Regions from separate parts of the Pseudarthrobacter sp. H2 genome, predicted to be linked through region 2. Evidence: riboswitches for the same ligand, from Rfam matches in the RefSeq annotation. Region 2 holds a riboswitch; each other region holds the start of a gene.

Region 1 (3,270 bases), on a different replicon from region 2:
CGGCCGTCCGGCGCAAGCATCCGGCCGGTGAGCTGGCTGACCAGCGTGCTGACGGAGGCGCCGTCGGCGACGGCGTGCTCCGCCCCGTTCAATGTGATGTTCATACTGCTTCCTTGCTGCGTTCGGTTTCCTGGGGGTGGTCGGTTTCCTGGGGGTGGTCGGTTTCCTGGCTGTGGTGGTCCGGTCCGGGGAGGTGGGAGAAACGGTCCGGCCGGAAACCGGCCCAGCGCGGGTCGGCCATGCCGTCCAGCAGCTGCCGGCAGATGGCCGCGGCGGCGGGGGTGAGCAGGACGCCGTGCCGGAAGAATCCGGTGGCGATGATCAGGCCCGGGATCTGCTCCCCGGCCCCGTTTCCGGCGGCGGGGAGCGCCACGCGGCCCAGCAGCGGCGCGTTGTCGGGCGTGCCCGGGCGGGCCCGGGCCGTGGCCTCGAGCAGTTCCAGCTCGGCCACCGCGGGCAGCAGCTGCTGGGCATCCCGGAGCAGCTGGTAGACGCCGCCGGCGGAGACCGCCGAAGGGTCCGAGGGAGCGTCTTCGCGCTGGGTCGCCCCGATCACCACGGTGCCATCCTGCCGCGGGACGATGTACACCGGAACGCCGCGGACCAGCCCGCGCAGGGTTGACGTGAGCAGCGGCTGCAGGTGGCCCGGCACGCGCAGCCGGAGGATGTCCCCGTAGACCGGCCGCAGCGGCAGCGTGAGCCCCGCCGGCAGGCCGCCGAGACCGGCGGCACCGAGCCCGTTCGCCACGATGGTCTCCTTCGCGCGGACGGTGCCGCCGCCGGCGAGGCTGACCCCGGCCACCCGTCCGTCCTCCCACAGCAGGGCGGCGGCGCGGCGCGCAACGGCACGGCTCCGGCTCTGGGTTCCCAGCAGGGCCGCCATCCGGGCGAGCAGCCGGCGCGGGTCCACCTGGTGGTCCGCCGGAATGTCGAAGGCGCAGGAAATCCCCGGGCTCAGCAGCGGCTCCCGGCCGCGCGCCTCCCGCACGGTCAGGGGCTCCACCGCGAGGCCGGCGGCCAGCTGGACGGCCCGGAGGTCCGCGAGCGCCCGGCGGTCCGCGGCGTCGGCCCCGACGGCGAGGGTCGGCGTCGTGAGGTAACCGGTTCCGGCATCGAGTTCAGTGTCCAGTCCCCTGTCCAGCCCCGCGGCGAAGGCCGGCCACAGGCGGGAGGATTCGATCATGAGCTCCAGGAGTGCTTCCTCCTGGTAGTGCAGTTCGCTGACCGGGGCGAGCATGCCGGCGGCGGCCCAGCTGGCGCCGCTGCCGGGGGCGTCGTCGATCAGGGCGACGGAGCGTCCCGACCGGATTGCCTCCCAGGCGATGCCGTGGCCGATCACCCCGCCGCCGATTACCGCGGCGTCGTAACAAACGCCGGACGTTGCGTCATCAGCCGCAGCGTCTTCACGCACGGTCGTATCACGCAGTGCCTTATCACGAAGTGATGGTGTGCCCATGCAGGATTCCTTCCCTACGCCGGTACTAGCCGGATCAGGTCAAGCGGTCGGCTCAACGCCCTCTCAGCCCGCCTGTGCCGAACGCCAGTGGCGTACCGGCCGCAGCGGGCTCCCGCGGTATGGGCCCAGTTTAGGGGAACTAGGCTGGTGTCATGAGCAAGGATGCCCTCCACACCACCGCCCGCCTGTACCTGTGCACCGACGCCCGCAAGGACCGCGGCGACTTCGAGGACTTCCTCGACGCCGCCTTCGCTGGCGGAGTCGATATCATTCAGCTGCGCGACAAGACCCTGGAAGCGGCCGAGGAACTCGAACTCCTCGAGATCCTGCACGCCGCCGCCCGCCGCCACGGGCGGCTGTGGGCAGTCAATGACCGGGCGGACATCGCCTCGCTGTCGGCGGCACCGGTGTTCCACATCGGCCAGAAGGACCTCCCGCTGGCGGCGGCGCGGACCTTCCTCGGCAAGGACACCGTGATCGGGCTGTCCACGCACAGCCCGGAACAGGTCGACGCCGCCATCGCGGCCTCGCCGGGCCGCAGCGGACTGGACTATTTCTGCGTGGGACCCGTCTGGGCCACCCCGACCAAGCCGGGGCGCTCCGCCGTCGGGCTCGACCTGGTGCGGCACGCCGCGCAGGCCCTCCGGACCACCCGCGCCGGGGCGGCCGGCAAGGACATGGTGCCGTGGTTTGCGATCGGCGGGATCGACCTCGGAAATGTCGAGCAGGTGCTCGAGGCCGGCGCGCGGAGGATCGTCGTGGTGCGGGCCATCACCGACGCCGATGATCCCGCCGACGCCGCACGCGCCCTGCTCAGCGCCCTCGACGCCGCCGACGCCGCGGACGCCTGAGCGGCAGCGGGGTCAACGGGGCAACGGGACTAACACGACAGCAGCCGGCTCAGCCGGTCAGTCCCAGTTGCGTCATCCGGCGCGAGTGGCTGGCCACGAGTCCGGCCGTCATTTCGCCGGCCGGTTCCCCGGACCGGCCCTCGTCCGCTCCCGTCAGGCCGGCGGGGAACGCGTGCTCAAAGCTCACCCGCTGGGCCTGCGTGAGGGCCTCGCCCAGCAGGCGCCTGGCCCACAGCGACAGCCGTGAGGCCAGCCGCGGGTCGGCCGCCAGGGCGGTCCTGAGGAGTTCCCGCAGGACCGCCGTGGACTCGTCGTCCGAGTGGATCCGCTCCACCAGCTCCCGCGTTCCGGCGTCGGCATGGCGGGCGACGGCGCGGTAGAAATCGGCGGACACCGTGTCGATCACGTAGGCCTTCATCAGCGATTCGTACCAGTCCGCCGGGCGCGTGCGCTCGTGGAAATGGTCCACGGCGGGCTGGAACGGCAGCATCGCCGCCTCGGCGTCGAGACCCATTTCCTCGAGCCTGGCGCGGAGCAGTTCATAGTGCTGGAATTCGATGACGGCGATGCCGGCCAGCACCGCGCGGTCGTGCAGGGTGGGCGAATAGCGGGCGTCGGATGAGAGCCGTTCGAAGGCCGAAAGCTCCCCATAGGCCATCACGCCGAGCAGATCCCTGAGGAAGCTGTTGTAGCGGGCAGGATCGGCCGGGGATGTGCTCATGATCCAAGACTAATGGCGCAAATCGGGCTAATCTGATTTTCGTGTCCCACCATCGTCTGACCCCCAGCGTCTACCAGCAACAGAACCAACTTTCCGCGGCGCTGCGCGCGCTGCGCACCACGCTGGAACTGCCGGGACCGTTCCCCGAGGATGTGCTCCGGGAGGCCGAGGAGGCCGTGGCCGGGCACAAACTGCCGGAGCTGGACCTGACGCGGATCGAGTTTGTGACCATCGATCCGGCC
Region 2 (3,270 bases):
AGGGTTTTCGGCGGCACAGATGGCTGATATCACGGCGATGCCGGCCGCTCCGGCGCACCTCAGTGCCCTGACATCGGCCGGGGTTATGCCGCCGATCGCGACGCAGGGCAGCAGCGTAGCGGCAGCGATAGCGGCGAACCCCTGGATGCCCAGGGGTGCCGGATGGTCCGGTTTGGTCGACGTCGGACGGATCACGCCCACGCCCAGATAGTCCACGGTCCCTGAGGGCAGGGCGTGCAGCTGCGCGAGATGTGCGGCCGTGTTGGCGCTCAGCCCGATCAACGCGTCCTGGCCAACAATTGCCCGGACCTGGGGTGCCGGAAGATCGCTTTGACCGATATGGACGCCGTGGACAGCCGCACCGCCCGCCCGGGCGGCGAGAAAAACGTCCACCCGGTCATCCACCAACACCGTGGCCCGGTCACCCACGGCGTCGGCGGTACGCATCACCAGATCGTAGAACCGGGCGGCGCTGGCCGTTTTTTCCCGGATCTGTACCATTCGCACGCCTCCGGCAACGGCGGCGCTGACCGTCTCCACCACTCCGCGTTCCCCGCACAACTGATCATCAGTGATCAGGTAAATCCCCGCGGTGAAGCCAGTCCTGCCGGCGCCTGTCATGAGATAGCCACTCTGGACCGGATTGTTTCGGCATCCACAGACCCCAGCGCATCCAGGAACGCGACCGCGAAACTGCCCGGGCCGCGGGCGCCGGCAGCGGCGATTTCGGCAGCGACGGTATACACCGCGGTGGCTGCAGCCGTCGCTGCCAGACGGTCGCCATCCACAGCCAAAAAAGCTGCGGTGACCGCACCCAGTGCACAGCCACCCCCGGTGACCAGGGTCAGATAGGGGTGGCCGTTACTGATCCGGATCACGTCGATGCCATCAGTAATCAGATCAACGGCCCCGGAAACGGCCACGACGGAACCGTGAACACTGGCTAGGCGGCCGGCCGCTGCCAGCGCACTGTCGGGAGTATCGACGGCATCAACACCACGGCCACCTGCCCCCAACCCGGCCAGTGCGATAACCTCTGAAGCGTTGCCCCGGATAGCGGTCGGGGCGTAAGAGAGCAGTTCACTGGCAAGGGCAGTACGCACCGGCAGGACACCGACCGCGACCGGGTCAAGAACCCACGGACTGCCTGCCTCCTGAGCGGCCGAGGCGGCTTCGACCATGGCGACCCGTTGCTCCGCGTGGGGAGTACCCACGTTGATCAGCACTCCGGAAGCTATCCGGGCAAACTGGCCGGCCTCGGTGGGGACATCAGCCATGGCTGGCGCCGCCCCGAGGGCTAGAAGCACATTCGCGGTGAAGTTTGTCACAACCGTGTTGGTCAGACACTGCACCAATGGCCCCGTCTCCCGCAACCGGGCGAGCATCGTGCAGACATGGTCAGGTGTCAGGCGAACAGTCATCCGCAACATCCCTTCGCTAGTACGAACTAGATCAGGTTCAACGGGTCTTATCTCAGCCCTGTTGCCCAGGGCACCCCGTGTCACTCTAGAAAGCTTACTCCCACGTAGGCACAGGCGCGCATCAGCCGGAGAGCCATGGCTTGGGGCCGGCAGGGTGCAGCGATGGCAGTGACGGTGTTGGTAACGCTGTCACGAGCCGCAATTGGCGCGTCCGCGCTTCGCGGCGCCAACACCGGGGCGCTTCAGAAAACGGAAAAAAATACCACGCTAAGGGCTCGCAATGAAATAAGTTCGTTTTTGTGTGTTTGACGGCTACTGTTGTGCTATGGCGGATTTGGAGGAGTCGTTGGCACGGCGGTTCGCGGTGCTGCGGCCGCATCTGAGCGAGTTGCAGCGCCGGTTGTGGCTCGGAACCGAGGCGGACGAGCTGGGATCGGGCGGCGTGGCGGTGGTGGCCCTGGCCGCGGGTGTTGCCGCGGACACGGTGCGCCGGGGACGCAGCGAGGCCCGGGGCCTGGATGCCGCCACCGTGGTGCGGTCCCGGCGCCCCGGCGGTGGCCGTAAGCGGGCCGAGGAGCACGACGCCGAGCTGGTGGCGGCACTGGAGGCCCTCATTGATCCGGTCACCCGGGGCGATCCGATGTCGGCGTTGCGGTGGACCTCCAAGTCGGCCCGGACCCTGGCCCGGACGCTGACGGAGCAGGGCCACCGGGTCAGTGAGTTCGTGGTGCGCCGGCTGCTGCACGAACTCGGTTACAGCCTGCAGGCCAATGCCAGGACCGCCGAGGGCGGCCAGCACCCGGACCGCGACGCCCAGTTCGGCCACCTCAACGACAAGGCCGCCGGGCACATGGCTGCCGGGAACCCGGTGATCAGCGTCGATACAAAAAAGAACGGCCGGGAATGGTCACCGGCGGGGCAGCCGGTCCCGGTCAAGGTCCACGACTTCATTGATCCCGCCCTGGGCAAGGCCAACCCGTACGGGGTCTATGACGTCGGAGCCGATACCGGGTGGGTGTCCGTGGGCACCGACCACGACACCGCAGCCTTTGCTGTCGCCACCATCGCCTCCTGGTGGAAAACCGTGGGGGCCGTTGCCTACCCCGCAGCCACGGGGCTGCTGATCTGCGCGGACGGCGGTGGCTCCAATGGCTACCGGACCAGGCTGTTCAAGACCGAACTCGCAGCCCTGGCCGCCCGCACCGGGCTGGCCATTACCGTCGCCCACCTGCCGCCGGGCACCTCGAAGTGGAATAAGATCGAGCACCGGCTCTTCTCCCACATCGCCATGAACTGGCGCGGCAGGCCCCTGACCAGCCATGAAGTCATCGTTGAGACCATCGCGGCGACCACCACCGGCAACGGATCCAAGGTCCACGCCGAACTGGACACCACCACCTACCCCACCGGCGTCAAGATCCCCGATGAACAGATGAAAGCCCTCGAAACACACGGCATCCTCACCCGCGAGGCCTTCCACGGCGAATGGAACTACACGCTCAACCCGCCAACCCGCGACACGCCCGAACCCGAATGAGTTAATTCATTGCAAGCCCTAAGCCTTGGATGGTGATCGTAGGGGCCTGAATTTGCCCGTGCCGATCCGGTGCGGCCTGCAGGACAATGAGGTGAGACACCAGATTTCAGCCCGACTCGGCGGTGGCCAGCGGCCGGTTTTCCGTTTAGCTCAAGCGGCGGGCAGTGCGTCCGGGATGCGCGGCTTGGCGTTGCCTGCGAAGGTGAACCTGGCGTCGTCGCCTTCGCTGTCCACGTCCAGCACAACGATGTCGCCGGCGTTGATCTCGCCGAAGAGGATCTTCGGCTGTCGCCGCCAAGGAGCGGCGGACAC
Region 3 (3,270 bases), on a different replicon from region 2:
TTCGTCACGGATGTCCTGGCTGATCCGCATCGAACAGAACTTCGGGCCGCACATCGAGCAGAAGTGCGCCGTCTTGGCCGGCTCCGCCGGGAGCGTCTCATCATGGAAGGCCTCGGCCGTCACCGGGTCAAGGGACAGCGCGAACTGGTCGCGCCAGCGGAACTCGAAGCGGGCCTTGGACAGGGCATCGTCACGCTCATGGGCGCCCGGATGTCCCTTCGCCAGGTCGGCGGCGTGGGCGGCGATCTTGTAGGTGATCACGCCCGTCTTGACGTCGTCCTTGTTCGGCAGCCCGAGGTGCTCCTTGGGCGTGACGTAGCAGAGCATCGCCGTGCCGTAGCGGGCGATCTCGGTGGCGCCGATCGCCGAGGTGATGTGGTCATAGCCGGGGGCGATATCGGTCACGAGGGGCCCGAGGGTGTAGAACGGGGCGCCCTTGCAGAGCTCCTGCTGGCGCTCCACGTTTTCACGGACGAGGTGGAACGGGACATGGCCGGGCCCTTCCACCATGACCTGGACGTCGAACTCCCAGGCCCGCTGCGTGAGCTCGGCAAGGGTGTCCAGCTCGGCGAACTGCGCGGCGTCGTTGGCATCGGCCGTCGCACCGGGCCGCAGCCCGTCCCCGAGGGAGAACGCGACGTCGTACTTGGCGAAGATTTCGCACAGCTCGTCGAAGTGGGTGTAGAGGAAGTTTTCCTGGTGGTGTGCCAGGCACCAGCCGGCCATGATGGCACCGCCGCGGGAGACGATTCCGGTGACCCGCTTGGCCGTCAGCGGCACGTAGCGGAGGAGCACGCCGGCGTGGACGGTCATGTAGTCCACGCCCTGCTCGCACTGCTCGATCACGGTGTCCCGGTAGATTTCCCAGGTGAGGGCGTTCGCGTCGCCGTTGACTTTTTCCAGCGCCTGGTAGATCGGCACGGTGCCGATCGGGACGGGCGCATTGCGGATGAGCCACTCGCGGGTGGTGTGGATGTCATCACCCGTGGACAGGTCCATGACGGTGTCCGCGCCCCACTGTGTGGCCCACTGCAGCTTGTCGACTTCTTCCGCGATGGAGCTGGTGACCGCCGAGTTGCCGATGTTGGCGTTGATCTTCACGAGGAAGGCCTTGCCGATGATCATCGGCTCGGATTCGGGATGGTTGATGTTGTTGGGGATGATGGCCCGGCCGGCCGCGACTTCGCTGCGGACCAGCTCCACGTCGCAGTTCTCGCGTAAGGCCACGAACCGCATCTCCGGGGTGATGACGCCGTCCCGGGCGTAGCGCATCTGGGTCACCGTCCTGCCGTCGACGGCGCGGCGGGGCACCGGCCGCGCCCCGCGCCACTCGGCGGATGCCGCGCCGCGGCGCACGGCCGACCTGCCGTCGTCGAGCAGGTTCCGTTCCCGGCCGCTGTACGGTTCGGTATCTCCCCGGGCCTCAATCCAGGCCTCCCGGAACGGCTCAAGCCCCAGTACGGGATCGCTGCCGGGGCCTGCCGTCCGGTAGATCTGGAACGGCTCGTTCTGCTGTCCGTTCGGGGACGGCTCCAAGGCAATCTCGGTCACCGGAACGCGGATCCCCGTTGCATCGTCAGAGATGTACGCCAGCGAGTGTGACTTCAAAGACTGGGTTTCTTCCCTGCCGGACGCACTGCGGGCTTCTTCTTGGGCCGGCCCGTTCTGGACAGGCATCAGCTGTGTTTCTTGCGTATTCACGGAATACTCACTTCCTTCGCCGGCATTACCCGGACAGGTTCAACGGTCGCAGGCCGCGTCAGCCCGATCTCAGCCCCTGCAGGGGCACCCGTGTGGTCGTAGACGAAGCTACCACAGGCAGCGGAGCCACTCCGGGTATGACGGCGCGCCGGCCGCCGGGCCGATTAGGCTTTAAGGCATGAGCAGGATCATTGAATTCAGCGGCCCGGTCCTCACCAGCGCCGAGCGGGAGCACCGCGGCCTGTGGTCCGTCGACGGCGTGCTGACCTTCCACCGTCCCGCCGCGGCGCCGGACCTCGTACTGGACGGCTGGGTGATTCCCGGGCTGGTCGACGCGCACTGCCACATCGGGCTCGGCCCCGGCGGGGACGTCCCGGAGCACGTCGTGGAGGAGCAGGCCGCCACGGACCGCGACGCCGGCACACTGCTCGTGCGCGACGCCGGGGCCGTGCATGACACCCGCTGGCTGCAGCAGCGCACGGACCTGCCGCGCATCATCCGCTCCGGCCGCCACATCGCCAGGACCGGGCGCTACCTCCGCGGCTTCGCCGTCGAGGTGGAGCCGGAGAACCTCGTCGAGGCCGTGCGCAAGCAGGCGCTCGCCGGCGACGGCTGGGTCAAGCTCGTGGGCGACTGGATCGACCGCGGCGCCGGGGACCTGGCACCGTCCTTCCCCGCCGCCGTGCTCAAGGACGCCGTCCGGGCCGCCCACGATGAAGGCGCCCGCGTGACGGCGCACTGCTTCGCCGAAGACACCCTCGATGACATGCTCGACGCCGGGATCGACTGCATCGAGCACGGCACCGGCCTGCTGCCGCGGCACCTGCCGCGTTTCGTGGAGCAGGGTGTGCCGATCGTCCCCACGCTGATCAACATCGCCACCTTCCCGGACATCGCCGCGCAGGCCGCCGCGAAGTTCCCCCGCTACGCCGCGCACATGCGTGCCCTCTGGGAGCGCCGGAGCGAACGGATCCTGGAGGCCTTCGAGGCCGGCGTGTCCATCTACGCCGGGACGGACGCCGGCAGCGTGATCAGGCACGGACGGATTGCCGATGAAATCCAGGCCCTGCACGCCGCGGGCCTCCCGGCACGGGCTGCCCTCGACGCCGGCGCCTGGGCAGCACGCGCCTGGCTCGGGGCCGACGCCATCGCCGAAGGCGCCAGCGCCGACGTCCTGGTCTGCGCCGAGGACCCCCGGGCCCGGCTCGAAACCCTCGGCGAACTCAGGCACATCGTGTTGAGGGGAGAACTCCTCCACCAGGAATAAATTGAAGCTTCAAGTAATTTAACAGTATGACAAGGTCATCGACAGTCGGTGGCCACTGAACCCCGGAGCGTTCAAAATGACTGCTGAAGCCACCACCCAGGACCTGCTTCCCGCCGCACTCACCATGGGCACCGTGATGCTCAAGGCCGGCGACATGAAGCTCATGACGGACTACTACCAGCGCGCCCTCGGCCTGGACATCGTCGCCGAGCAGGACGGCGGCCTGTACCTCGGCCGCAAGCAGAAGCCGCTGGTCCACCTTGCCCCCGCACCCGGGCTGCCCGTCCCGGCCCGCGGCGAGG

The links. Region 2 has a riboswitch for thiamine pyrophosphate ahead of thiM (hydroxyethylthiazole kinase). Riboswitches for the same ligand answer to the same signal wherever they lie in the genome.
Region 1: linked by a shared signal. The riboswitch ahead of thiO (glycine oxidase ThiO) and the one ahead of thiM (hydroxyethylthiazole kinase) in region 2 are both predicted to bind thiamine pyrophosphate.
Region 3: linked by a shared signal. The riboswitch ahead of thiC (phosphomethylpyrimidine synthase ThiC) and the one ahead of thiM (hydroxyethylthiazole kinase) in region 2 are both predicted to bind thiamine pyrophosphate.

Annotation. Positions count from the first base shown of each region.
Region 1 covers NZ_CP189594.1:743,786-747,055, reverse strand. Annotated here, with positions in the region: gene thiS (sulfur carrier protein ThiS) at 1-104, opposite strand, end outside; gene thiO (glycine oxidase ThiO) at 101-1,456, opposite strand; TPP riboswitch at 1,450-1,582, opposite strand; gene thiE (thiamine phosphate synthase) at 1,609-2,307, shown strand; gene ACQCSZ_RS03560 (ferritin-like fold-containing protein) at 2,357-3,028, opposite strand; gene ACQCSZ_RS03555 (RNB domain-containing ribonuclease) at 3,070-3,270, shown strand, end outside.
Region 2 covers NZ_CP189595.1:132,495-135,764, reverse strand. Annotated here, with positions in the region: gene thiE (thiamine phosphate synthase) at 1-621, opposite strand, end outside; gene thiM (hydroxyethylthiazole kinase) at 618-1,421, opposite strand; TPP riboswitch at 1,413-1,509, opposite strand; partial or broken gene ACQCSZ_RS25055 (ISAzo13 family transposase) at 1,747-2,952, shown strand; gene ACQCSZ_RS25050 (hypothetical protein) at 3,109-3,270, opposite strand.
Region 3 covers NZ_CP189594.1:1,273,684-1,276,953, forward strand. Annotated here, with positions in the region: gene thiC (phosphomethylpyrimidine synthase ThiC) at 1-1,677, opposite strand, end outside; TPP riboswitch at 1,696-1,803, opposite strand; gene ACQCSZ_RS05900 (amidohydrolase family protein) at 1,880-2,968, shown strand; gene ACQCSZ_RS05905 (VOC family protein) at 3,045-3,270, shown strand, end outside.